One region of the Nocardioides massiliensis genome, then DNA from elsewhere that is predicted to be linked to it. Evidence: predicted binding sites of a transcription regulator. Region 1 holds the regulator's gene; the other holds the start of a gene.
The links. Region 1 encodes LexA, which represses DNA repair genes until DNA is damaged. Its sites were predicted from a motif close to TCGAACANNTGTTCGA; they were not measured.

Region 1 (14,824 bases):
GCGTTCCGGGGCGTGCGCAAACGCCGAGCGTGGGGGGCGCCGTCATCCGGTGGTGACCGACGACGACCGACCAGTACCGACCGTTTCACCGGCGCTTGCGGCGGCGTCGAAGCCGAGCAAGCTCCATTCTTTTCGCTCACCGCGCCCTCCTCCTCCTCGCCGGTCCCGTTGTCGTCGAAGACGTTTCAGGTCCCCGGCGGGCGTAAGAAGCTCGGTCCTTTCCCGGTGCGGCAGGATGGTGGGGTGCGGGTACGGCGGTTCGTGGTCAGCGACGTACACGGACATCTCGCCGACCTCCGCTCGGCGCTGCGTCGCCGCGGTCTCCTCGACAGCGCGGATCGCTGGTGTGACCCGGACGCCGAGCTGTGGGTGCTCGGTGACCTGCTGGACCGCGGCCCCGACGGCGTCGGCGTGATCGACCTGCTGCGCGGGCTGCAGGAGCAGGCGCCCGACCGGGTCCACGTCCTCCTCGGCAACCACGAGGTGCTGGCCATCGGCGCCGCGCGCTGGCCCACGGGCCGGTTCGGTCGGTCGTGGAGCATCAACGGCGGCCGCGTCGACGACCAGGCAGCCCTCGACGAGGAGCGTCTCGCCTGGCTCGCCGGACTGCCGGCGATGGGGCGCGCCGGCGACTTCCTGCTCGTGCACTCCGACACCACGGCGTACGCCGACTGGGGCGCGAGCGCGCCCGAGGTCAACGCGCGCGTGCGGGCGGAACTGGCGGCGGACGACGAGGAGCGGACCTGGGCGGTGTGGTCGAAGCTGTGCGGCCGGCTGCGGTTCACGCGCGCCGACGGTGCCGCACAGGCCCGGGCGTTCTTGCAGACCTTCGGCGGCCGGTGCCTCGTGCACGGCCACACCATCGTCGGCTCGCTGCTGCACGAGCGCTCGTCGGCGATCTCCGGACCACTGCTCTATGCCGAGGACCAGGTGCTGGCCATCGACGGCGGGCGCTACGACGACGGGCCGCTCCTCGTCGTGCCGCTCGACTGACGCGTCAGAGCTTGAGACCGACGTACTTCGTCTCGAGGTACTCCTCGATGCCCTCCAGGCCGCCCTCGCGCCCCAGCCCCGACTGCTTGACGCCACCGAAGGGCGCGGCGGGGTTGGAGACCACGCCCTGGTTGACGCCGACCATCCCGGCGTCGAGGCGCTCGGCATAGCGGATCGCCCGGGACAGGTTCGTGGTGAAGACGTAGGAGACGAGGCCGTACTCGGTGTCGTTGGCCGCCGCGATCGCTGCGTCGTCGTCGGTGAAGGTGGTGATCGGCGCGACCGGCGCGAAGACCTCCTCCGTCAGGATCCGCGCGGAGGCCGGCACGTCGGTGAGGACGGTGGCGCCGAGGAACGACCCGTCGCCGTCGAGCGCCCTGCCGCCGGCGGCGATCCGGGCGCCGGCACGGGTGGCGTCCTCGATGAGCTCGTGGGCCTTCGCCACCGCGTCGTCGTCGATGAGCGGGCCGAGCGTGGTGTGCTCGTCGAGCCCGTGGCCGGGCACCAGGGCGCTCATGCGCTCCGCGAGGGCGCGGGAGAAGTCCTCGGCGAGGTCGGCATGGACGAGGAAGCGGTTGGCGGCGGTGCAGGCCTCACCGACGTTGCGCATCTTCGCCGTCATGGCGCCGTCGACGGCCGCCTCCAGGTCGGCGTCGGCACACACGACGAACGGCGCGTTGCCGCCGAGCTCCATCGACGTCCGCAGGACCTGCGCTGCCGACTGCTCGAGCAGGGCGCGGCCGACCTCGGTGGAGCCGGTGAAGGTGAGCTTGCGCAGCCGCGGGTCCGCCAGCAGCGGAGCCGTGACCGCCGAGCTGCTCGAGCTGGTGATGATGCCGAGGACACCGGGGGGGAGCCCGGCGTCGAGGAGGATCTGCCCGAGCAGCAGGGACGTCAGCGGCGTCGCCCCGGCGGGCTTGAGCACGATCGTGCAGCCGGCGGCCAGCGCGGGCGCGATCTTGCGGGTACCCATGGCGAGCGGGAAGTTCCACGGCGTGATGGCGTAGGTCGGTCCCACCGGCTGCTTCATCGTCAGCAGTCGGGTGCCACCCGTGGGCGCGGTGGACCAGCGGCCGGCGATACGCACGGCCTCCTCGGAGAACCAGCGCAGGAACTCGCCGCCGTAGCTGACCTCGGCCTGCGCCTCGGCGTACGGCTTGCCCATCTCCGCGGTCATGACCGTGGCGACGCTCTCGCTGCGCTCCTGGAGCAGGTCGAAGGCGCGGCGCAGGATCTCGGCGCGTTCGCGCGGGTCGGTGGCGGCCCAGTCGTCCTGGGCGGCCGCGGCGGCGTCGAGGGCGGCGACGGCGTCGTCGGGAGTGCCGTCGGCGACCTGCGCGAGCGTCTCCCCGGTCGCCGGGTCGCTCACCACGAAGGTCTCGACGGTCTCGCGCCACGCGCCGCCGACGAGCAAACCGTGGGGGACCTGGTCGACCGCGCGGGTACGGCGTTCGGCGGCGGCTGCGGAGAGCGGGTGCGGTCGGACGGCGGGGCCGGAGGCGGGGCCCGTGGGGGTGGAGGTGCTCACGGAGGCGACCGTACCCCGGCCTCGGCCGCGGGACGCGTTATCGCATCGTTACCGTGCCGGTCATTGCGTTTCGGCAACGTAAACGTTTACATCAGAGGGTCATGCGTGTGTGACGGACGTCTCGACCGCTCCTTCGGTGGTCGCCCGTCGACCTCAAGTCAAGGGAGTCAGATACATGCGATCCATCCAGTTCAGGCGGGCGCTCGCGACGGGCGCCGTCCTCGTGCTCGCAGCCGGTCTCGCGGCGTGCGGCGGCGACGACGGCGACGGCGGCGAGACCAACACCGCCGGTGGCACCTCGCCCGGCGAGGGCAAGGCCGAGTGCGAGGCGCTGACCGAGTTCGGCGACCTCTCCGGCAAGACCGTCTCGGTCTACACCTCCATCGTTGCCCCGGAGGACCAGCCCCACATCGACTCCTACAAGCTCTTCGAGGAGTGCACCGGGGCCCAGGTCAACTACGAGGGCTCGAAGGAGTTCGAGGCACAGCTCGTCGTGCGGGCGCGCAGCGGCAACCCGCCGGACATCGCCTACATCCCGCAGCCCGGTCTGCTGACCAGCCTGGTCAACGACACCGGTGCCGTGGTCGAGGCGCCCCAGAGCGTCGCCGACAACGTCGACGAGTTCTTCGGTGAGGACTGGAAGGCCTACGGCAGCGTCGACGGCACCTTCTATGCCGCCCCGCTGGGCGCCAACGTGAAGTCGTTCGTCTGGTACTCCCCGCAGATGTTCAACGAGAACGGCTGGGAGATCCCGGAGACCTGGGACGACATGATGACGCTGTCCGAGGAGATCGCCGGCACCGGCATCAAGCCGTGGTGCGTCGGCATCGGCTCGGGCGAGGCCACCGGCTGGCCGGCCACCGACTGGCTCGAGGACGTGCTGCTGCGCGACGGCGGCGCCGAGGTCTACGACCAGTGGGTCGACCACGAGATCCCGTTCGACGACCCGGCGGTGGTCGAGGCGCTCGACCGTGTCGGCAGCATCCTCAAGAACCCCGACATGGTCAACGGCGGGTACGGCGACGTGCAGTCGATCGTGGAGACCACCTTCCAGGAGGGCGGTCTGCCGATCCTCGAGGGTGAGTGCGCCCTTCACCGCCAGGCCAGCTTCTACGCCGCCAACTGGGGCGAGGCCAAGCCGGACGTGAAGATCGCCGAGGACGGCGACGTGTTCGCGTTCTACCTCCCGCCGACCAACGACGAGAACGGCTCGCCGGTCCTGGGCGGTGGCGAGTTCGCGGCCGCGTTCTCCGACCGTCCTGAGGTCCAGGCCTTCCAGACCTACCTGGCCAGCGACCTGTGGGCCAACGAGAAGGCCAAGGCGACTCCCGACGGCGGCTGGGTGAGCGCCAACACCGGTCTCGACGTGGCCAACCTGGTCAGCCCGGTCGACCAGCTCTCCGCGGAGATCCTGCAGGACCCCGAGGCGGTCTTCCGTTTCGACGGTTCCGACCTGATGCCCGGAGCTGTCGGTGCCGGTTCGTTCTGGCGCGAGATGGTCGCCTGGGTCGGCGGCAAGAGCTCCGAGGACGCCCTCGCGGACGTCGAGTCCTCCTGGCCGTGATGCGTGCGTGGGGTCCGGCACCTGCGGGTGCCGGACCCCACGGCGTACCCCCTGTCCTGTCGCGCTGTCCTGGCGCGCCTCGCATCGAGGAGGAGGACCTGTGTCCACCGGTGAGAAGTTCGTCCAGCTCCTGATCGTCATCGGCCTGTTCGTGGCCGTGATGGCAGTGGTGCTGGTCCTGACCTCTCGGGTCCGCTCGCGGATCGGCGAGGTGCTGCAGACGGCCGCGTTCCTGCTGCCCGCGGTCGCCCTCCTGGCCCTGGGGCTGCTCTACCCCGCCATCCGCACGATCATCGAGTCCTTCCGCGACCGCGCCTCGCGCGAGTGGGTCGGGCTGGAGAACTACCGGACGATCTTCACCGACGACGCGTTGCTGCAGGTCCTGCGCAACACGGCCGTGTGGGTTCTCGTCACCCCGGTGCTCGCCACCGTGATCGGCCTGGTCTACGCCGTGCTGGTCGACCGGGCACGCTTCGAGAGGTTCGCCAAGGCGCTGATGTTCATGCCGATGGCGATCTCGCTGGTGGGTGCCTCGCTGATCTGGAAGTTCGTCTACGCCTACCGCGAGACCGGCGCCGCCCAGATCGGCGTGGGCAACCAGATCCTCAAGGGCCTGGGCTTCGACACCTACCGCTTCATCAGCACCGAGCCGTGGAACACGCTGTTCTTGATCGTGGTGATGATCTGGGTCCAGGCCGGCTTCGCGATGACGATCCTGTCGGCGGCCATCAAGGCCGTGCCGGACGACATCGTCGAGGCCGCGCGCCTCGACGGCGTCAGCGGGTGGCGGATGTTCCGCTACATCACCGTGCCCAGCATCCGCCCGTCGCTGATCGTCGTGCTGACGACGATCACGATCGCCACGCTGAAGGTGTTCGACATCGTCCGCACCATGACCGGCGGCAACTTCGGCACGAGCGTGCTGGCCTATGAGTTCTACTCCCAGGGCTTCCGCGCGTTCAACAACGGACTCGGTGCGGCGCTCGCCGTGCTGCTGTTCGTCCTGGTCATCCCGATCGTCGCGTACAACGTCCGCCAGATGCGGAAGGTGGAGGCCCGATGAGCGCCGCGTCCCCCGTCGTGCCCGCCGACGCCGAAGGGCTGGCGCCGGCGCCCCCGCCGGAGCGGTCCGTCACGGCCGAGGCCAAGCGCCGCCTGACCTCCCCGTGGGCCTCGCTCGCGGCGCTGGTGATCGCGGTCCTGTGGACCGTCCCGACGGCCGGGCTCCTGATCACCTCGTTCCGCCCGGTCGGCGACATCAACTCCAGCGGGTGGTGGAGCTTCTTCACCGACCCCAACGTCACGCTCGACAACTACCGCGCGGTGTTCACCGGCGACGACGTCGGGCTGAGCACCTACCTCGTCAACTCCATCGTCATCACGCTGCCGGCGGTGATCATCCCGATCGCGCTCGCGACCATGGCGGCGTACGCCTTCGCGTGGATGAGGTTCCCGGGTCGCAACGTGCTCTTCGTCGCGGTCTTCGCCCTGCAGATCGTGCCGATCCAGGTCACGATGATCCCGCTGCTGAGCCTCTACGTGAACCCGCCGTTCGGGCTGCCGCAGCTGGCCGGGGCCGACGCTCCCGGCGGCGGCTTCTACACGATCTGGCTCTCGCACGCGATGTTCGCACTGCCGCTGGCGATCTTCCTGCTGCACAACTTCATGCGCGAGATCCCCGGGGAGCTGGTGGAGTCGGCGCGCGTCGACGGCGCCGGCCACGCCCAGATCTTCACGCGCATCATGCTGCCGCTGATGGTCCCCGCGATCGCGGCGTTCGGCATCTTCCAGTTCCTGTGGGTCTGGAACGACCTGCTCGTCGCCCTCGTCTTCGGTGGCGGCAGCCTCAACATCTCGCCGATGACCGTGCGGCTCGCCGAGCTGTCCGGCACCCGCGACCAGGCCTGGCACCTGCTGTCGGCCGGCGCGTTCGTGTCGCTGATCATCCCGCTGATCGTGTTCCTCGCACTCCAGCGCTACTTCGTCCGCGGACTCCTCGCAGGAAGCGTCAAGGGCTGACCCGTGCCGAACTCCCGACCAGCCGGGCTGCCCGCGCCCGGCCACTTCACCTATGGCGTCGCCACGGCGTCCTACCAGGTGGAGGGCGCCATCGGTGCCGACGGCCGCACCCCGTCCATCTGGGACACCTTCACCCAGCGACCCGGGGCGATCCGCGACGGCTCCGACGGCTCGGTCGCCTGCGACTCCTACCACCGCCTCGACGAGGACCTCGCGCTCGTCGCCGACCTCGGTGTCGACCACTACCGGTTCTCGCTGGCCTGGCCCCGGATCCTGCCCGGCGGCACCCGCGCCGCCGGCGTCGAGGAGCGCGGTCTGGACTACTACGACCGCCTGGTCGACGGCCTGCTCGAGCGGGGCGTCGCGCCGATGCCGACGCTCTACCACTGGGACCTGCCGCAGGTCCTCGAGGACGCCGGTGGCTGGCTGGCCCGGGACACAGGTCGCCACCTCGCCGAGCTCGCCGAGGTCGTCCACGCCCGGCTCGGTGACCGGGTCGGCATGTGGGCCACCCTCAACGAGCCCTACTGCTCGGCCTACCTCGGCTACGCCGCTGGGATCCACGCGCCGGGTCGCCGTCTCGGCACCGGCGCGCACGCCGCGGCCCACCACCTGCTGCTCGGGCACGCCTGGGCCGCGCAGGCGCTGCGCGACGCCGGTGCCGACGACGTCGGCATCGTGCTGAACCTCGCCCCCATCTGGTCGGAGCGGCCCGAGGCCGACGCCGTGGCCGACGGGGTCGACGCGATCCGCAACCGGGTGTGGCTGGGCCCGCTCACCGACGGTGCGTACGACGACGGGCTGCTCGCGATCGCTCCCGAGCTCACCGACCCCGCACTCGTGCAGGACGGGGACCTGGCCGCGATCGCCGGCAGCGCGGAGTGGATCGGCATCAACTACTACAACCCCGAGCGTCCCGACCTCGCTCGCGAAGGCGACCCGACCGACGGCGTACCCGTCTATCCCGGCGTCGAGCGGCTCGTCCTGCGTCCGCGGGGGCCGCTGACCGACATCGGCTGGGAGGTCGACGCCCAGGGCATGACCCAGGTGCTCGTCGACACCCACGAGCGCACGGGCCTGCCGGTGCTGGTGTGCGAGAACGGCGCTGCCTACCACGACACGCTCGCCGAGGGTCGCGTCGACGACGCCGCTCGGGTCGACTACCTGCGTGACCACGTGGCCGCGGTGGAGAAAGCGCGCGCTGCCGGTGCCGACGTCCGTGGCTATGTCGCCTGGACCCTGCTCGACAACTTCGAGTGGGCCGAGGGCTACACCCAGACCTTCGGCATCGTGCACGTCGACCGGTCCACGCGTGCCCGCACCCGCAAGGCCTCCTTCCACTGGTACGCCGAGTACCTGCGCCAGCGGCGTGACGCGAGGAGCTCCGAGGAGTCGTGACCGGGATCCGCGACGTCGCGCGCGAGGTCGGCATGTCCACCGCGAGCGTCTCGCGTGCCCTGCGTGGCCTGCCGGGGGTGTCGCCGGCGACCCGGCACCGGGTCCTCGAGGCCGCGCGTCGGCTGGGCTACGTCGCCTCCCCTCAGGCGGCCGGGCTCGCCAGCGGCACGACCCGCACGATCGGCGTCGTGGTGCCGTTCGTGACGCGGTGGTACTTCTCCTGGATCGTCCAGGGCGCCCAGGACCGCCTGCGCGGCGAGGGCTACGACCTGCTGCTCTACAACCTCGGCGGCAAGGAGAGCGCGCGCGAGCGGCTGCTCGCCACGCGCTACCTCGCCAAGCGGGTGGACGCCCTGCTCGTCCTGGCGCTCACCCCGACGCCGGAGGAGCAGGAGAACCTCCGCTCCTGGGACCTGCCCGTCGGACTGGTGGGGGCGGAGGCCCCCGGCTTCTGCTGCGTCGACATCGACGACGTCGGGGTCTCGGCCCAGGCGGTCGACCACCTCGTCGAGCTGGGGCATGAACGCATCGCCTACGTCGGCGGCGGCCTCGAGGACACCCTCGACCACCGCGCTCCGCGGCTGCGGGCCGAGGGCTGGCGAGCAGCGATGGCTCGCCACGGACTGCCGCTGGTGCCGGGCTACGACGAGGTCGGCGACTTCACGATGGCGGGCGGCGAGCGGGCGGGGGAGCGGCTGATGGAGCTCGCCGACCCACCGACGGCGATCTATGCAGCCTCCGACGAGATGGCGATCGGTGTCCTGCGGGCGCTGCGGCGCGCGGGGCGGCGTACGCCCCAGGACGTGTCGGTGATGGGCGTCGACGACCACGAGATGGCGTCGTTCCTCGACCTCACCACGGTCGCGCAACCGGTCTACGAGCAGGGCGAGGCGATCACCGCGATGCTGCTGGCCGCGCTGCGGGGCGAGCTCGCAGCAGAGAGCCCGGCGGGCAGCCCGGCGGGGAGTCCGACGAACCAGGGCAGCGCGACCCGTCGGACGTTCCCCACGACCCTGGTGGTGCGCAGCAGCACCGCACCACCGGGCGGGACCGGCTAGACCCGGCGCAGGACCGCGGTGACCTTGCCGAGGATCGTGGCGTGGGTGCCGTCGATCGGCTCGAAGGCGTCGTTGTGGGGCAGCAACCAGACCTGACCGTCGACGCGGCGGAAGGTCTTCACCGTCGCCTCGCCGTCGATCATCGCCGCCACGATCTCGCCGTTCTCGGCGGTCGGCTGCTGGCGGATGACGACGTAGTCACCGCTGCAGATCGCGGCGTCGATCATCGAGTCGCCGCTGACCTCGAGCAGGAACAGCGTGCCGTCACCGACGAGCGTCTTGGGCAGCGGGAAGACGTCTTCGACGCGCTCCTCGGCGAGGATCGGCCCGCCGGCGGCGATACGTCCCACCACGGGGACGTAGGCGGCGCTGGGGCGGTGGTCCCCGATGCCGGTCTCGTCGACCGATGCCTCGCTCGCCGGCCCGACCGAGCGGCGCCCGGCCATGGCATCGGGTAGCAGCACCTCGAGGGCGCGCGGACGGTTGGGGTCGCGCTTGATGAAGCCCTTCTCCTCCAGCGTGCGCAGCTGGTGGGCCACGGAGGACGAGCTCGCCAGCCCGACGGCCTCGCCGATCTCGCGCATGCTCGGCGGGTAGCCGCGCTGCTCGACCGACTCCACGATGACCGTCAGCACGCGCTGCTGGCGCGGCGTCAGGCCCGTGGCGTCGGGGGGTCCGTCGGGGAGCTCGCTGACGCTGGCGCGGGGACGCTTCGGGGCTGCCATGAGGCGAACCTAGACCTCCGGGCTGGTGCAGATCAAACATCTGTTCGAACGGCGTGTCGTCCCGGTGGCCGCCGAGGCGTTCGAACATTTCTTCGGTTCGGTCCTTGCGTTGTTCGAACAGGTGCTCTAGCGTCGTACGTGTGTTCGAACGAACAGGCTCTCGAATGCAGGCCCACGCCGTCGGTCCGGCTTCTCGCCGGCTCATGACTGTCGGTGCCGACCACTAGACCTCGTTCCGACCGATCCACCACCCGCTCTCTTCCCCGGAGGCATCCATGAGCACCTTGACCCTCAGCCCCAGCTTCACCCCCGTCCGCCGTCCGGCGCCGATCCGCCTGACCCGCCGCGGTCGGCTCGTCGTCCTGGCGGTCTGCCTGTTGGCGGCGCTGACGGTCTCGATCGTGGTCGGGGGCCAGTCGGTCGCCACCCGCGACGCAGGCACCCCGGTGCCCACCCGCACCGTGGTCGTCGGCGCCGGCGACACGCTGTGGGAGATCGCCTCCGACGTCGCCGCCCCCGGCGAGGTCCGCGCGATGGTCCACCGCATCGAGAAGCTCAACGCGCTCGAGGGTGCCGGCCTGCAGGTCGGCCAGGAGCTGGCCATCCCGCTCGGCTGATCGAGCCGCATTGGCGTCCCTCGCGACCACGCGGGGCGCGCACCTGATTTCTCGTCGGGCCTCCCTCGACCCGGGGTCCGACGAGAGGGGAAGACGAGGGGCGGGCCCGGGGTGGGCCCGCCCCTCGTTGCATGTCCTCCCTCTGTGCGACGAGCGTCACCGGGGCAGCGCGCTGATCCCCTCGGCCAGGAGCAGCTGCGCGCTGGTGTAGCTGGCCATGACCGCGCCCTCGAGCACGGCCGGCGCCTCGGGCCAGACGTGCTCGCGCACGGCGAGCACGCTGTCGGAGAACACGAACGACGCAGCCCCCGCCGACACCAGGATCCGCGCCGCGCGCGTGCCGCGGGCGCTGAACGCGCCGAGTGCCATCGCGCTGAGCAGCAGGCCGTACGCCGTCGTGGGCGCCTGTAGCGCCGGGTCGCGGCGGCGTGCGGCGACGCCGGCGACGACGGCGTTGGTGCCGGCCAGGACCCCGAATGCCGCCCGCAGCCGGGGGAGGCCGGGCGTAGCTACGGTGCGGGTGGCGGTGGCCGCGGGTGCCGTGCGCGTCCGTCGGGTCAGCACGAACCGCGTGAGGTAGGACCCCTGCGCGACGGCGAAGGCCGTCATGCCGGCGCGCAGGGCCCCGTCGCCGGAGCGCAGCAGCGCGACGTCGCCGGCGGTCGAGGCGAGCTGGGCGGTCACCAACAGCCGCTGGTCGCCGGCCGGGTTGCCGGCCACCAGCAGCGGCAGGAGCGCCGGCTTGGTGTAGCGGCGCAGCCGGTGGGCGCGGGGGTCCGTCGAGGCGGCCAACGCGGTGTCGGTCGCGGCGAGGGCGACGTACGCCGCCCGCAGGGCGGGTCGGCGCCAGCGGGTGCGTGCAGGGACGGGTGCGGGCGGGACGGCGGGCTCGGGCATGGCGGAAGGCTAGTGTCAGCGCGCCGCGCGCCGACCACCGCGGGCACCGGGCGCGGGGGACAGCACGCCGAGCTCGCGGAGCACCCGGGTCAGCAGGATGAGCGCGATGAGCAGGCACGCGGTGGCGCCGAGGCCCGCCAGCGTGGTGAACAGCCAGGCGATCGAGGTGCCGCTGCGGGCGAGCACGCCGAAGGTGATCGCGGCGCTGATGAGGTAGAGCCAGGCACCGATGGTGGCGACGGTGCCGAGCAGGTAGCCGAGGACGCGTCGCGGTGAGGTGCGCCGGGCGCGCCGTCCGGAGTGTCTGGCCACGGGAGGCATCCTCTCCGACCCGGGCTCCGGTTGGGGGGAGGCTCGGCGCACTACGGTGACCAGGTGCTGCTCATCACGCTGGATCTCCTGGGGATCTTCGCCTTCGCGCTCACCGGCGCGCTGGTGGCGTTGCGCAAGGACCTCGACGTCTTCGGCCTGCTGGTGCTCGCTGGGGCGACCGGACTCGGCGGTGGTTTCGTGCGCGACGTCCTGATCGGGGCGACCCCGCCGGCCGCGCTGGCCGACTGGCGCTACCTGCTGGTGCCGGTCGTGACCGGGCTCGCCGTCGCGCTGTGGCACCCGGTCTTCACCCGCATGGAGCGGGTGATCGGGGTGCTCGACGCCTTCGGGTTGGCGTTGTTCTGCGTGACCGGCACCGTGAAGGCGCTCGCCTATGGGCTGGGTCCCCTGCCGGCCGCGATGCTCGGCATGGTGACCGCGGTCGGTGGCGGCATCGTGCGCGACCTGCTCGCCGGGCGCGTGCCGGTCGTGCTGCAGAAGGACCTGTACGCCATCCCCGCCTTCGTCGGCGCGATGATCGTCGTGGGGGCCTATGAGCTGCGCGACCTGGGCTGGGACCTGCCCAACCCCGCCGTCGCGGGGGTGGCGATGACCGTCTGCCTGGGCTGGCGCCTGCTGGCGATGCGGCGCGGCTGGTCGGCCCCGCGTCCCGGAGGCAGCAGCTCCAGCGTGTGAGGCTTTACACCCGCCGCCCGGACCGCGAGGATCGCGCCCGGGGAGCACGACACGAGGAGTGGTGCATGAGCCAGGACATCGCGCAGCTGAAGGCAGTCTCGATCTTCGAAGGCCTCAGCGACGCCGACGTCAAGAGGATCGCCGCCGGCGGCACGCAGACGACCGTCCCGGCCAACTGGTCGCTGATGTCGGAGAAGACCCCTGCCGACAAGGCCTACATCGTCCTCGAGGGAGAGCTGTCGGTGCGGCGCAACGGCACCGAGATCGCCCGGCTGGGCGCCGGCGACGTGATCGGTGAGATGGGCATCGTCGAGCAGAAGCTGCGCACCGCCTCGGTCGTGTCGACCACGCCGCTGACCGTCATCCACTTCACCCGCGACAACATCGACCGGCTGTGCACCGAGGTGCCGGCGTTCGCCGCTGCCCTCAAGGTCGCCGCCGACGCGCGGCGCGACAGCACCGACTGACTCGGCCGAGCCGGCCGGGTCGACTGGGCGACCTCAGGAGCCCAGCACGCGCCGCAGGTAGGCGTTGGTGAAGACCCGCTGCGGGTCGACCCGGTCGCGCACGGCGGCGAAGTCGTCCCAGCGCGGGTACGCCGGTGCCAGGTCGGCGGCGGTGCGCGCGTGCAGCTTGCCCCAGTGGGGACGACCGTCGTGCGCGCGCAGGACCTCTTCGACGCCGGCGAAGTACGACGTGTGGTCCGCCGCGCGGGGGGTGTGGAAGGCCAGATAGGTGGAGTCGCGTCCGTACGACGCGGACAGCGGCACGTCGTCCGCCGGCGTCATCCGGATCTCGACGGGGAAGCCGATGCGCCAGCCGCGCCGCTCGATCAGCGAGCGCACCTCGCGCAGCACCGTCGTGCCGGCCTCGCGCGGGACGGCGTACTCCATCTCCCGGAACACGACGCGGCGCGGGGCGGTGAAGACGCGGTGCGGGATGTCGGAGTAGGTGCGCGCCGACAGCTGCGAGGCGGCGAACCGGTTCAGCCCCGGCACCAGCGCCGGCACCCGCGCACCGAGGCGGGTGAGCACGCCGAACGCGCCGTTGGCCATCACCTCGTCCTCGACGACGGCGCGCCAGCGGGGGAGCGGCTCGCGCTCCTCGACACCGACCGCGAGCCGGTTGTTGCGCTTGACCTGCACCCGGTCGGTGCCGGGGAACCAGTAGCCGTCGACGTGGTGGTTGTCGTGGGCCAGTGACTCGAGGGACTCGAGCGCGGCGTCCCACCCGATGACCTCCTCGTGCGCCTCGAGCACGAACAGCGGCTCGACGCGAAGGGTGACGGTCGTGAGGATCCCGAGGGCGCCGAGTCCCAGGCGCGCGCAGGCGAGCACGTCGGCGTGCTCCTGGTCGGTGCACCGCCAGACCTCGCCGGTCCCGGTGACGAGCTCGAGGCCGACCACCTGCGCGGACAGCGACGACCACACGCCGCCCGTGCCATGGGTGCCGGTCGAGATCGCACCGGCGATGGTCTGGGCGTCGATGTCGCCCATGTTGTGCAGCGAGAGGCCACGGGCGGCGAGGCCTGCGTTGAGGTCCCGCAGCCGGGTGCCGGCCAGCGCGGTGACTGTCATCGCCTCTCGGTCGACACCCACGATCCCGCTCAACCGTGCGGGGTCCAGCATCACGTCGTCGGCGACGGCGATGTCGGTGAAGCTGTGGCCGGTGCCGACCATCTTGACCCGACGGCCGCTCGCTGCGGCGTCGGCGACGATCTGGGCGACCTCGGTGGCGCTCGTCGGTGAGTGGACCGTGGTGGGGACGACATCGACCAGTCCCGACCAGCTGCGCCAGCGGCGCACGGTGCCGAGCTTCACGCGGAGACCTCCGGTTCACGGACGGGGGCGGGTGAGGGCGGCGGCGCGGCCGGGCCTGCCGGCACCACCCAGGTGAGCAAGGCTCCCACGACGCCGGCGGCGCAGACCACGAGATAGCTTGTTGACGCGCCGTGGTTGTCGATGACCGTGCCGACGAGGGCGGCACCGGGCGCGATCCCGGCCGCCATCCCGGCGTGCACGACGGCCAGGCCTTCGGTCAGGCGCGAGGCGGGCACCTGCTCGGCCACCAGTGCCGTCAGGCTGATCAGCGTCGGCGAGATCGCGAAGCCGGCCAGCAGCAGCACCGGGGCGAGGACGGCCAACGAGCCGATGAACGGGAGCACGAGCAGCGAGAGGGCGAGGGCGGCGGCAGCGACCCGGAAGCGGGTGAGGCTCCCGGAGCGCCAGGTGATCGCGCCGTACGCGATCCCGGCGAGCAAGGAGCCCGCGGCCCACAGGCCCAGGAGGGGGCCAGCCCAGACGGCACGGCCCTGCTCGTCGGCGAAGGCGACGGTGGCGACCTCGGCGCCGCCGAAGACCCCGCCGAGCATGGCCGAGCACCCGACCAGCACCGCGAGCAGCCGCCAGGGCATGGGGGTGCGCGGTCCGCCGGTGCGGTGCGACGCCCGGGTCGGGGGCTCGGTGCGGCGCTGTGCCGCGAGCGCCCAACCGCCGAGCAGGCCGCACGCCGCGGCGGTCGCGATGCCGGCGACCGGGTGCACGCTGGTCGCCAGCACCGTGACGAGGATGGGGCCGGTGATGAAGACGGTCTCGTCCATGACCGCCTCGTAGGAGAAGGCCGTGTGCAGCTTGGGGTCGGAGCCGAGCAGGTGCACCCATCGCGCGCGCACGCACGATCCGATCTGCGGCATCGTCGCGCCCGACAGCGCTGCCAGCAGGTGGGGCACGGGTGCGCCGAGGCCGTCCTGCACGGCCCAGACCGTGCCGCCGAGGCTGAGCGCGGAGATCGTGATCATCACCGGCAGGACCCGACCCTGACCGAAGCGGTCGATGAGGCGCCCGCTGAGGATCGCCAGCGCCGCGTTGCCGAGGACGTACGCCGCCGACACGACACCCGCCGAGCCATAGGAGCCCGTCGCGTCCTCGACGAGGAGCACCAGGCCGAGGCCGATCATCGAGATCGGGAGTCGACCGATCAGACCTGCGAGGGAGAACGGGAGTGCGCCCGGGCGACTC
Region 2 (14,824 bases), 840 kb from region 1:
AGCGCGCAGCTGGGCACCGACCACACCGAGCCCGGCCCCCACGGCGATCCAGGTGATGGCGGAGCGCCAGAACGCCGCCTCACCGACCGTGCCGGCGATCGAGGTCATGAGCAGCAGCGCGGCCGCCTCGCTGACCACGGTTGCGATCGACCAGCGCCAGCCGCCGTGCACGCCGGCGACGAACGCCATGGCCGCCAGGTAGGGCAGCATCGTGTCGGCGTTGACCATGGTCGAGCCCACCAGCAGCGCCGCGCCCGTGCCCTCGCCGAGCGCGACGATCCGCGAGCGCAGCTGCGGTGCGGCCTCGAGCATGAGCCCCGCCGCGGCCAGCGCCGTACCCAGGATCAGGGTCTGGAAGACCCCCGCCCCGGGGGTGAGCAGGGCGAGGCCCAGCATCAGGGCGAGGCCGAAGGCTCGCGCCGCGGCGGTGATGCGCTGCACGTTCATGACGTGCCCATCATCACCCGAACCACGCGCGCGTGGGTCACATCTCGGTCACATGCGTCCCGAGAAGCTGTCCATCACGCTGATCACGGCCGGCCCGAGCACGGCGATGAACAGGCACGGCAGGATGCAGAAGATCAGCGGCACGAGGATCTTCACCGGCACCTTCTGCGCCTGCTCCTCTGCCCACTGGCGTCGCTTCGTGCGGATCTCGGTCGACTGCACGCGCAAGACCTGGCCGATCGGGATGCCGAACGAGTCGGCCTGCACCATCGCCGAGACGAACGAGCGCAGCTCCGGCAGCGTCGTCCGGTCCGCCAGCGAGCGCAGTGCTTCCGTGCGTCCGCGGCCGATCTGCATCTCCTGCAGCACCCGGGCGAACTCCTCGCTCAGCGGACCCTCGGTGTTGCGGGCGACGTACGACAGGGCCGCGTCGAAGCCGAGCCCGGACTCCACCGAGATCGTGAGCAGGTCGATGGAGTCGGCCAGGCCCTTGCGCAGCTCGGCATCGCGGTCGTAGGCGCGCTGGTAGAGATAGAGGTTCGGCGCGTTGAAGCCGGCCAGGGACGCGATGACCACGAACCCGAGCGTCGGACCGAAGCCGAGACCGAGCATCAGTGAGAGCAGCAGGCTGATCACCAGCGCGGCAACGAACCCGATGACCTTCAAGGCCACGACCCGGTCGATCGTCCAGCCACCCGGGTTGCCGGCGCGCTCGAGCTTCTCGCGGAGCTTGATGTTGTAGTCCGCGGGCGTCAGGCGCCGCCCGGCCGTGAGCGCGCGACCAAGCAGGGGGTCGACGACCCGCTGACGGAAGGGCTGGTCGAGCTCCTGCTCGCGCATGGCCTCGGGCGCGGAGGTGAGGGCCTCCATCACGGCGAGCGAGCGGTTGACGCCGGGCGTCTCGCGGGTGAGCGCACCGGCCGCGATCAGGCCGAGCAGCAGGGCAGTGAAGACGCAGGCGACGCCTGCGACGAGCAGCAGTGTCATCTCACACCTCCACCTTGATCACGCGCGACATCCAGAAGGTCCCCACGCCCAGCAGGACGGCGGCGAGCCCGAGCATCACCCAGCCGCGCGGGTCGGTGAAGAGCGGCCTGACGTAGTCACCGCGCACGGCGACGAGGTAGACCAGGAAGCCGGGCGGCAGGCCGCCGAGGATCCATGCCGACAGCCGGCCCTCCGCGGACAGTGCGGAGACGTGGCGGCGCAGGTACTCCCGCTCCCGCAGCGTCGCCGCGACCGTCAGCAGCAGCTCGGCCAGGTTGCCGCCGACCTCGCGCTGGATTCGCACGGCCATGACGACCCACGCGAAGTCCTTGCTCTCCATGCGTACGGCGACCTCGTCGAGCGCGTCCTCGAGGTTCACGCCGAGGCGGTTCTCCACCAGCACCCGCCGGAACTCGCCGGCGATCGGCTCCGCACCTTCCTTGACGATGGTGTCGACCGACTGCGTCAGCGAGAGGCCGGCCTGGAGGCTTCCCGCCATCAGCTGCAGGGTGTCGGCGAGACCCGCCTCGAACGCCTTGCGGCGCCGCGAGCGGCGGATGCCGAGGTAGGTCCAGGGCAGGATCACCCCGAGCACGCCGAAGAGCACGAGCAGCACCGGGCTGCCGGAGCCGAGCAGCAACCCGAGCATCGCCGCCCCCACGGCGATGCCGCCGTGCAGGAGCACCCATTCGGCGGGCTTCAGCCCGATAGCCGCGCCCTCGAGCCGGTCGGCGATCCGCGCCTCGAGGGTGCGGTTGCCGGCCAGTGCCTGGGCCGTGGCGTCCTTGGCATGGGAGAAGACGTTCGCCGGGGCCAGTGACGCTGCGGCGGACCGCGCGGGGGTGCGGTCGGCCCCCGTGGCAGCCGTCCCCTCCGCGCCGTACGCCGCGATCTGGTCGTCGAGGTCCTCGCGCCGCCTGCCCTCCGTGCCCCCGGCGACGGCGGCATAGATGAGGAAGGCGAGCGCGACGCCCACCGCGACGAGCGCACCGAGCATCAGCGGCTGCGGGATCTGCCCACCGCTCGCCGCAGGGGCGGGTGCCGCCGGGGCAGGTGCCGGAGCGGCCTCGGCTTCCGCGGTCTCGGTACGCACCTGGGCGAACGCACGCGCGCTCAGCTCGCCGTCCGGACCGTCGAGGGTGACGCTGAGGTCGCCCTCGCGGCTGGCGTCCGCGGGCAGGGTCGCGCGCACCTCGACCTGGCGGGCCAGGTCGCGCGAGGCCGCGGCGAAGAACGTGGTCAGGCTGGCCGGCGTCGGTGCCTCCAGCACCTCGCCGTTGCCGGCCTCCGCCAACGAGCGCAGGACGGCGACGGCTCCGGGGCGTTGCTGCAGCGCGATCACGTCGACCGTGGCGTCCGTGGCGCCGATGCTCGCCACGGCGTCCTCGACCGTGGTCGCGGAGGTGTCGCGGCCGTCGGAAAGGACGAGCACAGTGCGCTGTCCCTCCGTGCCAGCGGCCTCGAGCGCTGCGGTGATGCCGTCGTAGAGCAACGTGCCCTGGCTCAGCGTCAGGCCGTCCAGCACCGCCTGTGTAGCGTCCCGGTCGAGCGTGGGCTCCTGCGCGACGACGACCTCGCCGGCGTACGACACAACCCCGACGCGCACGTCGTCGGGCACGGTCGACAGGAACGCGGACGCGGCCTGCTTGGCGGCGGCGAAGCGTGCGCCGCGCATGCTGTTGCTGGTGTCGATGGCCAGCACCGTGGTGCGCTCGACGCTGACGCCGGTGTCGGTCTGCTCCGCGGTGGCGGCGAGCTCCTGGCCGTCGAGGCTGACCGTCACCGTCGCGGGGTCGACCTCGACCCCAGCAGGCACGGACACGAGCACGCGCACGGTGTCGTCGCCGGGCTCGACGTGGTCGATCGCCAGCCCCGGTGTGGGTACGGCGTACGCCGCTCCCGCGCCGAGCAGGGCGAGGAGCAGGAGGAGGGAGGCGAGGTGGCGCAGCATCATCGTGGGTCCGTCGCGAAGATCATCGGGTCGACGGTGACGTTGTATTGCGCCAGCTTGTCGAGGAACTTCGGCCGCAGGCCGGTGCCGCGCAGACGGCCGAGGGAGCGTCCCTCGGCGTCGAAGCCCGCGCCGTGGTCATAGACGAAGACGTCCTGCAGCGTGATGATGTCGCCCTCCATCCGCTCCACCTCGGTGATGTGGGTGATGTGGCGGCTGCCGTCGCGGAAGCGGGTCTGGTGGACGATTAGGTCCACGGCCGAGGCGACCTGCTCGCGGATCGCGCGGATGGGCAGGTCCATGCCGGCCATCAGCACCATCGTCTCCAGCCGCGACAGGGTGTCGCGCGGACCGTTGGAGTGCAGCGTCGCGAGCGACCCGTCGTGACCGGTGTTCATGGCCTGCAGCAGGTCGAGCGCGGAAGCGTCGCGGACCTCACCGATGACGATGCGGTCGGGCCGCATGCGCAGTGAGTTGCGGACCAGGTCGCGGATGGTGACCGCGCCCTTGCCCTCGATGTTGGCCGGGCGCGACTCCAGGCGCACCACGTGCTCCTGGTGCAACTGCAGCTCGGCGGCGTCCTCGATCGTCACGATGCGCTCGTCGTGGGGAATGAACGACGACAAGACGTTGAGCGTCGTCGTCTTTCCGGCACCGGTGCTGCCGGAGACGATGACGTTGAGCCGTCCCCGCACGCAGGCCTCCAGGAAGTCGGCCGTGCGCTGCGAGAGCGACCCGAAGGAGATCAGGTCGTCCGCGGTCAGCGGGTCGGCGGAGAACTTCCGGATCGTCAGCGCCGAGCCGTCGATGGCCAGCGGCGGCACGACCGCGTTGACGCGGCTGCCGTCGGGCAGACGTGCGTCAACCATGGGGCTCGACTCGTCGACGCGGCGTCCGATGCGGGAGACGATCTTGTCGATCGTGCGGCGCAGGTGTGCCTCGTCGTTGAAGCGCGCATCGACCCGCTCCAGCCGGCCAGCGCGCTCGATCCAGATGTCGGCGTGGCCGTTGACCATGACCTCGGTGAGGTCCGGGTCGCGCAGGAAGGGCTCGATCGGGCCGTAGCCCAGGATGTCGTCGATGATCTCCTGGGTGATGCGCCCACGGTCGGCGGCGGTCAGCGGCTGGTTGGACCGGCCCATCACGTCGCTGAGCGCGTTGCGCACCCGGTCGTCGAGCTCCGACTGCGGCATGTCGGCGTCGTACAGCTGCGGTCCGAGCTGCTGGAGCAGCTCCTTGTGTACGCCGCTCTTGAGCTCCTCGAACCGGTCGCTGTCCGGGGGCACGGGCGCGCGGCGCTTGCCGGCTGTGGTGGAGAGCGCGGGCTCGGGGTCCGGGGCTTGGGGGCGCTGCGCGGCCGCGAGGCGCTCGCTGAGGGTGCTCACGGTGACTACCTCCGGGAACGGGCGAATCGACGGGGCTTGGTGTCGGCAGCCGCTGCAGGCGCGTCAGCGTCGACGGTGGGCGCGCCGACGAGGCGGTCGGCGAACGTCTTCAGCTCCTTGCTCACCGGGTGGCCGGGGTGGGAGAGCAGGATCGGTCGCCCGGAGTTGGTGGCGCTGGCGACCTCCACCGCGGTCGGCAGGCTGACCGTGACTGGCAGGCCGAGGATGGACTCGACCTTGTCGACGCTCAGGCCCACCTCGGCATCGGCCCGGTTGAGCACGAGCCAGCGATGACCCGGCGCAACCTGCAGCAGGTCGAGGGTCTCCATCGCGATCTTGACGTTCTTCAGCGTCGGAACATCGAGCGTGGCGACCAGGACGCACTCGTCGGTCTCGTCGAAGGCCTGCAGCACGTGCTCCTCGAAGCTCGGCGCGGTATCGACGACGACGTAGTCGAAGTTGTCCTTCAGCGTCCGCAGCACCCGGCCCACGAGGCTCGCGCGGATCCGGTCCTTGGCGTCGGGCTGGGTCGGCGCCGCCAACACCATGAGGGAGTCCTCGTGGCGGGTCAGCAGGTTCTCCAGCATCTCGAAGTCGAGGTGGTCCTCGACCGGGACCGCCTCGTAGATCGTGTGGTGGGGGAACAGCTGCAGGGTGATGGCGACGTCGCCGAAGGCGAGGTCGAGGTCGACCAGGCAGACGCGGCGACGGCCGCCGTCGGACAGCGCGAGCGCCAGGTTGACCGCGGTCGTGGTCTTGCCGACGCCGCCTTTGGGGGAGAAGACCGTGACCTGCTGACCGCGCTGCGGGGAGGTCGACGCCTCCACGCCGTGGATCGCGGACCAGACCTGCTGGGCGCGGTCGACGGCCGCGGCGAGCCGTTCGGGCTTCGCGGTGTCCACCACGTCGCGTACGCCGGCGTCCATGCACGCACTCAGCACGTCGGGGTCGACGCCCTCGCGCACGACGATCACGGAGATATCGGGTCGGCGGATCCGGATGCTGTCGGCGAAGTCGGTCGCCTCGTCGAGGGGTACGGCGGGCCCGAACACCACGGCGTGCACGTTGCTGTGGGTGTCCATGTGGGCGGACAGCTCCGCGGCGGTGGCGAGGGTGGGGGTGCGCGGGGGGAGGGCCGCGGCCACCCCCGGCGGCAGCGGGGTGTCGGCGTTGACGACGACAGGCATCAGATCACGTCCTCGGGAGGGTCAGAAGAGGTTGCGCACGTCGACGCCCGGGCCGGGGGTGACCTCGGAGTCCTCGGTCAGCAGACCGAAGGCGAGCTCGCCGGATGTGGAGCCGAAGAGCACCTTCTCGGCCTGCTTCTGCGTCAGCGCGAGGGTCAGCAGGGTGCGGGGGAGCTGCTCGGTGGTCTGGCCGCCGGACCCATCGGTGGTCGTAGTCGGGACGACCGAGGTGGTGCCGACACCGATGACGGTGACCCGCGGCAGGAGCATCCGCGTGTAGGCGCCCTGGGGTCCGTTCTGCGCGGTGAGGAAGATCGAGACCTCCGCGCCAGGGTTGACGAAGCCGGCGACGCGGGCGGGGTCGGACAGGTTGACCGAGATCGCCATCATCCCCTCGGGGATGGTGAGGACCTCGGTGGCGGCGGCGGTGCCGAACCGGCTGTCGAGGATCTGCTCGCCCGGGTAGATCGTGGTGAGCGCCACCGAGCCGGTCATCCCGTCGGTGTTGGTCCGGGCACCGTCGAGGACCGCGTTGCGGCTCACGGTCCCCATCTCGAGCTTGCCGGCCGCTTGCGCCGCTTCGATCGACTCGCCGGCGGCGATCACGTCCACGGCCCGCAGGACCGAGACGGCGTCGAACTGCTCGTTGGCGCGTTCGTCGACGCTGCGGACGTAGAGGAACACCAGCAGGGTCCCGACCGCGGCGATGGCTGCGGCGACGATGAGGAGGACTCGTCGACGATCCATGGAGAGAACTTCCCTTGCGTCCAGCGGCGTGCGCGCACAGACCAGTCGGGTTCATCTCCCGAGAGGACCGGTGAGCACAGACCGGATCTCGTGTGACAGCACCCCCATCGGCGGGGCTACCACGGATCCGAGGAATTCGCCCGCCTCGTCTCGGCGCCGGCGCCCGGCGTAGAGTCGCGGCTCGTGCTCTCAGCTCTTCTGCTCAGCACCGTGGTGATCTTCATCGCGGAGCTCGGCGACAAGTCCCAGCTGATGGCGATGACCTTCGCCACCCGCTACCGGACCCGCGACGTACTCATCGGCATCACCGCCGCGACGGCGGTGGTCCACCTCGCCTCGGTCGGCATCGGCTTCTGGATCGGCGAGGCGTTCTCCGACTACCAGGGCTGGATCTCGATCGGCGCCGGCATCGCGTTCATCGGCTTCGCCCTGTGGACGCTGCGCGGCGACGAGCTCACCGAGGACGAGGCCGAGAAGGCCAAGCGCAGCACCGGCAAGGCGCTCCTCGCCGTGGGCGTGGCGTTCTTCCTCGCCGAGCTCGGCGACAAGACCATGCTCGCGACGATCACCTTGGCCACCACCGAGAACTGGTTCGGCGTCTGGATCGGCAGCACCGTCGGCATGGTCGCCGCCGATGCCCTGGCGATCGTGGCCGGCGCCGTGCTGGGCAAGCGGCTGCCTGAGAACGTCATCAAGTACGGCGCCGCGGCGGCCTTCGCCGTCTTCGCCGTGCTGCTGATCGTCGAGGGTGCCGGGCAGGTCTGATCCCTGCCGCCCCCGCCGATGTGAATGTTCGAGCACGCGCTCGTTGGTCGAGCTCTGCCCGTAGGTCGAGCTCCTGCTCGTAGGTCGAGCTCCTGCTCGTTGGTCGAGCTTGTCGAGACCTATCTGCGTCGATAGAACCTGAAGCTGCCGTCGGGATGTCGCTCGTGGTCGAACGCGGGGTCGTGAACGATGTGGTGGTGGTGGCTGCAGAGCGCGACGCCGTCCTTGACCGACGTCTTGCCGCCCTCGCTCCACGGGATGAGGTGGTGGATTTCGCACCAGGTGGCGGGGATGTCGCAGCCGTCGGCGCGGCAGGTTTTGTCGCGGAGCCGGATGGCTTTGCGCATTGCGGGGGTGTGGAGGCGGCTGGCGCGGCCGAGGTCGAGGATCTCGCCGGCTTCGCCGAGGACCGCGGGGATGATCTGTGCCTGGCAGGCCAGGCGGCGGGCGTGCTCGGGGGTGATGTGGGTGTCGTCGCCGTCGGGGTCGAACCCGAGCCCGGCTTTGCCGAGTCCTTCACGCAGCTCGTGGAGGGTGATGGTGACGATGACGGTGGTGGCGTCTCCGCCGTGGTCGGGGATGCGGGTGGGGTCGAGGCGTTCGAGGAGGTCGCGGAACGCGAGTGCCATGAGCCGGGGGCGGGGGATCAGCTTGCCGTCGGCGGCGGCTGCTTGTTTGCGGGGTTGGGCGAAGGCGTTGAGGATGGTTTCGAGGCGGTGGGCGACGTCGTCACCGATCACCCCGGTGAGGCGGGTGGTGCCGTCACCGAGCGATCGCCAGGACAGGCGTTGGGTCTTGTTGGCGTGCGCTTCGGCGTCGCGTAGGCGGCGTTCGTCGCGGGCCTGGGTGCCATGGGGGTCGAGGTGTTCGAGGATCCGGCGCCCGAGGATGCGCAGCTCGTACGGTCCGAACTTCGCCGCATGGTCGACCAGGGTGCGTTCGGCGCGCTGCACCAGTTCGGGGTCGAGGTCGTCGTCGCCCTCGACGAGCTCGTCGAGTGCGCGGGCGATGACCCGGACCTGGTCGAGATTCACGACGCCGGCGGTAAAGGCGTCGGTGAGGTGGTGCCAGCGGGTGTCGAGGGCGCTGGCGAGTTTGTCGTCGAGGCGGGCGTTGCGGCGTTCGAGGCGTTGGTCGCGGGCCAGCCAGGATCCGGCGTCCTTGTCGCCGGATTCCTCGGCCAGGTCGGCGGAGAGGGCGAGGACCTGCAGCTTCATCGCGGTCACGCGGGCTTCGGCGCGGGCGAGGTCGCGCAGGACCTGCTTCTTGGCCTCGGGCGGTAGTGCCCAGGCTTGGGCGACCCCGACCTGGTCGAGTGCGGCGTGCAGCACGGCGAGGCTGTCGGTGATGGGGTGTTGACTGTTCATCACGGGGGCCTCCCTTCGCGCAGCGTGATGATCGATGAACTGATCTACGCGGCGACGCCGGGGGCCCATCCACGCTCTCGGGTGGGGCAATTACTAACCGTGGTGCGTCTGTCCGTCCGGTTTCGACCAGCGCTGGATGCGAGGCCTCGTCGCCGGTACGGCGTACCACTAACCGTACACCAGTTCGATCCGGTTGGCAACACGGCGAGATGGGTGTTCGGCCCTCCGGTTTCAGTCCGGCCTCCGCGCACGCGCCGCGGCGCGTTGTCAGCGGGCCGGCCCTTCCGGGGGAGGTCACGTTCTTCGCAGGCGTCGCCCCATTCGTCGCTGTTGGTCATCGAGCGTCGTTCCGCTGTCCCGCCAGGGGCCGGCGGCGTCTAGCGGTCTGCCGGCCACTTCGCGGAGCTTCGCGAGACCATCGCGGTCCGGAAGTCGGCATGCGAATCTTGTGCGTGCGAATGCTGGTCGTGGGGTCTATGTATGCAGCGACAGTCGGAGCCTCGTCTAGACCAGCGATCGTGAACCTCCAGCATCCTCCAGTGGGCTGTAGGCACTCCCGGCATCGGTACGTCCGGCGCCGCCGATTGAGGCGGGTTACGCTGCCCCGCCACCGTCCTGGTCAGAGCCACCCCGACGTCGCGCTCGTTCGACGAACCTGCTGGCAACCTTCTCTGTTGCCGAGGTGGCGCGCTGGCGAGTTTCGGTGCTGAGACGCTTGCCAGCGCCCAACGCGCTCGCTCCCCTTGTGCGTGCGGAGTCGCGTACCTCGGCCGCGGCAGCGGCCCAACGTCGCGTCTCGAGGTCGTATCGGGAAGCCCCCACCCCGAGTCGCTCGTGGAATTCAACGATGGACATGGTGACGTTCGTGCTCGCCTGAACGACGGCGGGCGATTGGATCGGATTGAACAGGACCCGCGAGTTGGCCGTCGCCGCGGCCGACTCCATCCGCGCGACCAGCCGCTCGGTGCTTTGGGAGACAGCATTGAGCCGCTCCTGACGAGCAGCCTTTAGTCCCAGGCGATGGCCGTCCAAGTCATCCGGCGCAGTCTCGAGAACCCGGTCGAGCTCAAGGATGGCGATGCCTTCTTGGAGCTGGAAGCAACGAGCGAGCACCGCGAGCCAATCTCGGACTCTTGCTTCCGTGTCCTTGGCCGTCTTCATCAGGTCCGCAATCGTCGACTTCCGCTCGAGCTTCTCCGCGAGCGCGTCCAGCTGGAGCAATGCGTACGCCTGAGTGTCGGCAATCGTGCCTGCAGCGTCTTGGATCTTGGACCAAGTAACCTCGTTGACGCGGCCGACGTGCTCGCGGATCGTCATAGCCTCCTCGATTTGGAGCCCCACTCCGATCATCCGCGCGAGGACAGAGTCCTTCTGAGCGCGAAGCACCTCGTCGAGCTTTGCGTCGATGGCGGCCAGATAATCAGTGATCTCGTCCATCGCCTGCTGCATGGCGAGTTGAGCCATAAGCGCGGGTGCCCCTGCGAACAACCGCGGGTTGGTCGGCAGTTGGCCGGGACCCCTGTCCAGCTGAATCCAGGACTTGATGTCGCCGGGCGTACCGATCATCGCGTGGCTGACGCCGGACGTCTTGGTGGGTGTCAGCCCCAACTGATTGACCTTGCGCGCGGAATCCTCGGTCAATCGCACCCAGCGCGCAGAGTCAACCACTTGCGAGGCTGCGTGGGCCGAAGCTGCATGTGAGCCAACCGCTCCAAGGTTCAGGACCTTGCTGAGGCGCGCTAACCCGAGATCTTTCGATGGCAAGCCCAAGGTGTCGAGGAACCGTTCGACGGCTGACGCCTCACCGATGACGGCGAGGCCGTCGCCGTCACTCATCAACTCGATTTCGTTCTCCACGCGAACTCCTTGCTACATGCCGGTTGGCACGCGCTCCGGACAGTCGGTCGATCCGTGTGCCTCAGAACCGTGACTTTACGCGCGAGGTGCGATGAATCGAACAGAACGTTCAACGCACGGGGGAATCAGCGACGAGGTGGCATGATCCATATCAGCCCCTGCGATCGATCTGTGGCGACCCCGAGGCATCGGTCAGTTGTAGAGCGCCTCGACCTCATCGGTGAAGTCGCGCATGACCGCGGTCCGCTTGAGCTTCAGGCTCGGGGTGACGTAGCCGGCCTCCTCCGTCCAGTCGGCCTCGAGGATGCGGTGCTTGCGGATCGACTCCGCCTTGGAGACGGCCTTGTTGGCCTCGGCGACCGCGGCGTCGATCTCGGTGCGCAGGTCGGGGTCGTTGGCAAGTGCCCCCACGTCACCCTTGCGTCCGTGCTGCTCCGCCCAGGCGGTCACGCCCTCCTCGTCGAGGGTGATCAGGGCGCCGATGAACGGGCGGCCGTCGCCGACGACCAGACACTGACTGACGAGCGGGTGGGCGCGCACGCGGTCCTCGAGCACGGCCGGGGCGACGTTCTTGCCGCCGGCGGTCACGATGATCTCCTTCTTGCGCCCGGTAATCCGGACGAAGCCGTCGGAGTCGACCTCGCCGACGTCGCCGGTGCGGAACCAGCCGTCGGAGTCGAGGGCCTCGCGGGTCGCGGCCTCGTTGTTCCAGTAGCCGGAGAACACCTGGCCACCGCGGAAGAGCAGCTCCCCGTCCTCGGCCACACGTACGGCGGTGCCGGGCAGCGGCCGGCCGACGGACCCGATCTTCAGCGCCCCGGGCAGGTTGACCGTCAGCGCCGCGGTGGTCTCGCTGAGGCCGTAGCCCTCGAGGACAGTGAGCCCGATGCCGCGGAAGAAGTGGCCCAGGCGCTCACCGAGCGGCGCGCCACCGGAGATGGCGTAGTCGCAGCGACCGCCCAGCGCCTGGCGCAGCTTGCCGTAGACGAGCTTGTCGAAGAGCGCGTGCTTGGCGCGCAGCCGCAGCCCGACCTTGCCGGCCTCGTCGGCGCGCGACCAGGCGATGGCGGTCTCGGCGGCCCGGTCGAAGATCGCCCCGCGACCGTCGGCGGTCGCGCGCTGCGAGGCGCCGTTGAAGACCTTCTCGAACACCCGCGGCACCGCCAGCAGGAACGACGGGCGGAAGCTCGCCAGCGCAGGCAGCAGCTGGCTCACGTCGGCCGAGTGGCCCATCCGCACGCGCGCCTTCATGCAGCCGATCTGGATGATCCGAGCGAAGACGTGAGCCAGCGGCAGAAAGAGCAACGTCGACTGCTGCTCACCGTCGGGCGCATCGCCGTTGCCGAACAGCTCCTGCAGCTCGTGGACCGCCACCCCGAGCTCGAAGGCGAAGTTGCCGTGCGTGAGCATGCAGCCCTTGGGGTCGCCGGTCGTGCCGGAGGTGTAGATCAGCGTCGCGACCGACAGCGGCGTCACAGCGGCGCGGCGTGCGTCGAGGACGTCGTCGTCGACGTCGGTCCCGAGCGCGGTCAGCACCTCCACGGCCCGGTCGTCGATCGTCCAGACGTGCGAGAGGTCCTCGAGGTCGGCGCGCACCTCGCCGACCCGGCCGCGGTGGTCGGCGTTCTCCGTGATCACCGCGACCGCACCGGAGTCCGACAGGATCCACCGGATCTGGTGCGCCGAAGAGGTCTCGTAGATCGGCACGGTCACCGCGCCGGCGTACCAGATCGCGTAGTCGAGCAGGGTCCACTCGTAGCGGGTCTTGGAGATCAACCCGACCCGGTCGCCCTCCTCGACACCCGCCGCGAGGAGGCCCTTCGCGACCGCCCGCACCTGCTCGTGGAACTCGGCCGCGGTGACGTCGCTCCACCCGTCCGCGGCGGGCCGGGCATAGAGCACGGCGTCCGGATGCTGCTGCGCGTTGGTCACCAGGTCGTCGGTGAGGCTCCCGGTCGACGGGATCGCCGCCGTGTGGACGGGGGACAGGGGGGTGGCGTACTCGCGCACTGTTTGCGTTCTCCTGAAGGGGGTGGACCGACACGAGCACGTTACTCCTGGGTCGGATAGTGTCGCCGATGCCCGTCCCGCGCGTGTGCGCCCGGCAGCGAAGGACTCCTCGTGCCCGACCAGACCTCCTCGAGCATCGTCGTCGCCGCCAGCCCCGCGGCCGTGATGGCCGTGATCGCCGACTTCGACGCCTACCCCGACTGGGCCCAGGGGGTGAAGACCGCCGACGTCGTGGCCGAGGGCACCGGTGGCCGCGCCGAGAAGGTCTACTTCGAGCTCGACGCCGCCCCCATCAAGGACTCCTACACGCTGGCCTACGTCTGGGACGGCGACCGTTCCGTCACCTGGACCCTCGCCGAGGGCAAGATGGTGCGCGCGATGGACGGCGCCTACGAGCTCGAGGACCTCGGCGACGGGCGCACCGAGGTCACCTACCGGCTCGCCGTCGACGTGGCGATCCCGATGATCGGCATGCTCAAGCGCAAGGCCGAGAAGGTCATCATCGACACCGCGCTGAAGGGCCTCAAGAAGCGCGTCGAGTCCCTCTCCTGAGCGCGGCGGAGCCGCGCGTGCGCATCCTCCTGTTCACCGGCAAGGGCGGCGTCGGCAAGACCACCGCAGCCGCGGGTACGGCGACGATGGCCGCGCGCCGCGGGGAGCGGACCCTCGTGCTCTCCACGGACGCGGCGCACTCGCTGGCCGACGCCTTCGGCCCCGAGGCCGGCGCGGCGATCGGGCACGAGCCGACCGAGGTCGAGGACCGGCTCTTCGTCCAGCAGGTCGACGCCCAGCGGCGGTTCGAGGCGTCCTGGCGCGACGTCCAGCACTACCTGCTCAGCGTCCTGGACGCCGCCGGGGTCGACCGGATCACCGCCGAGGAGCTCACCGTCCTCCCGGGGGCCGAGGAGGTGCTCGCCCTGCTCGAGGTGCGGGCCCAGGTCCAGTCGGGCCGCTGGGACGTGGTCGTCGTCGACTGTGCCCCGACCGCGGAGACGCTTCGGCTGCTGGCGCTGCCGGAGGCGCTGGGGTGGTACATGGAGCGTGTCTTCCCCATGGAGCGCCGGGTGGTCAAGGCGCTGCGCCCGGTCCTCGCCCGCGCTGCGGGCGTTCCCATGCCGCAGGACGTCGTCTTCGACGCCCTGGAGCGGCTGCACGCCGACCTGCACGAGGTCCACGAGCTGCTCACCGGTGACGACGCCAGCGTGCGGCTCGTCCTCACCCCCGAGACCGTCGTCGTGGCCGAGGCCCGCCGGTCGCTGACCAACCTCAGTCTCTTCGGCTACCGCGTCGACGGTGTCGTCGCCAATCGCGTCTTCCCGGCCGACGGTGCCGACGCGTGGCGCGGCTCGTGGGTCGAGGCGCAGACCCGCGTGCTCGAGGAGGTGGAGCAGTCCTTCGCCGGCCTACCCGTGTGGCGCTCGGCCTACCACGCACGCGAGCCGGTCGGCACCGACGAGCTCGCGGCGTTCGCTGCAGCGGCGTACGGCGAGACGGACCCGCTGGCCGTGCCGACCGGCGAGGGGCCGATGACCGTGCGCCGCACCGACGCCGGCGCGACCCTGCGCATCGCGCTGCCGTTCGCGGCCAGGCAGGATGTGCACCTCGCCCGGCACGGCGACGACCTGGTCGTGACCGTCGGGTCCTACCGTCGGCTGCTGACGTTGCCGAGCGCGCTGGGTCGCATGCGGGTCGCCGGCGCGGGAGTGGAGGAAGGTGCGTTGCAGGTGCGGTTCGTGACCCAGACATCCGAGACAGAGGCACAGGATTCCACGGGGGAGGAGCAGTCATGAGTGACGCGGGGCGTGAGGACGTCGGCTCGGTCGGCGAGGAGGCCGCGAAGCTCTTCGGCGTGCTCTCGGACTGGGCGCGCACCCAGGACGCGGGCCACGTCGCCGACGACCTCGGCGAGCGCCTCACCGCGGCCGCGCGGTCGGTCAACGACCACGTCGCCACCGGGGGCGCGGACTGCCGCTACTGCCCGGTGTGCCAGGCGATCGGCGTCGTGCGCTCGACCAGCCCGGAGGTGCGCGCTCATCTGACCAGCGCGGCCGGGTCGCTCGTCCAGGCGGTGGCGGGCCTGCTCGCGACCCACGTGCCCACGGACGCACAGACCGGCCAGTC

Region 2: J2S59_RS16835 (HNH endonuclease signature motif containing protein) is a predicted target of LexA. The motif match lies at 9,009-9,024, and genes of this name have one in related genera.

What each region holds. Positions count from the first base shown of each region.
Region 1 is NZ_JAUSQM010000001.1:2,563,641-2,578,464, forward strand. Features, by position in the region: gene J2S59_RS12655 (metallophosphoesterase) at 244-993, shown strand; gene J2S59_RS12660 (NAD-dependent succinate-semialdehyde dehydrogenase) at 998-2,407, opposite strand; gene J2S59_RS12665 (ABC transporter substrate-binding protein) at 2,697-4,085, shown strand; gene J2S59_RS12670 (carbohydrate ABC transporter permease) at 4,186-5,148, shown strand; gene J2S59_RS12675 (carbohydrate ABC transporter permease) at 5,145-6,104, shown strand; gene J2S59_RS12680 (GH1 family beta-glucosidase) at 6,108-7,502, shown strand; gene J2S59_RS12685 (LacI family DNA-binding transcriptional regulator) at 7,499-8,560, shown strand; gene lexA (transcriptional repressor LexA) at 8,557-9,285, opposite strand; gene J2S59_RS12695 (LysM peptidoglycan-binding domain-containing protein) at 9,561-9,902, shown strand; gene J2S59_RS12700 (lysoplasmalogenase family protein) at 10,059-10,799, opposite strand; gene J2S59_RS12705 (hypothetical protein) at 10,815-11,111, opposite strand; gene J2S59_RS12710 (trimeric intracellular cation channel family protein) at 11,175-11,807, shown strand; gene J2S59_RS12715 (Crp/Fnr family transcriptional regulator) at 11,873-12,274, shown strand; gene J2S59_RS12720 (D-arabinono-1,4-lactone oxidase) at 12,308-13,627, opposite strand; gene J2S59_RS12725 (MFS transporter) at 13,624-14,824, opposite strand, start outside.
Region 2 is NZ_JAUSQM010000001.1:3,406,605-3,421,428, reverse strand. Features, by position in the region: gene J2S59_RS16870 (sensor histidine kinase) at 1-447, opposite strand, end outside; gene J2S59_RS16865 (type II secretion system F family protein) at 496-1,434, opposite strand; gene J2S59_RS16860 (type II secretion system F family protein) at 1,436-3,388, opposite strand; gene J2S59_RS16855 (TadA family conjugal transfer-associated ATPase) at 3,385-4,770, opposite strand; gene J2S59_RS16850 (CpaE/TadZ family protein) at 4,776-5,957, opposite strand; gene cpaB (Flp pilus assembly protein CpaB) at 5,979-6,704, opposite strand; gene J2S59_RS16840 (TMEM165/GDT1 family protein) at 6,888-7,469, shown strand; gene J2S59_RS16835 (HNH endonuclease signature motif containing protein) at 7,589-8,836, opposite strand; gene J2S59_RS16830 (hypothetical protein) at 9,431-10,693, opposite strand; gene J2S59_RS16825 (AMP-dependent synthetase/ligase) at 10,886-12,703, opposite strand; gene J2S59_RS16820 (SRPBCC family protein) at 12,815-13,255, shown strand; gene J2S59_RS16815 (ArsA family ATPase) at 13,273-14,493, shown strand; gene J2S59_RS16810 (hypothetical protein) at 14,490-14,824, shown strand, end outside.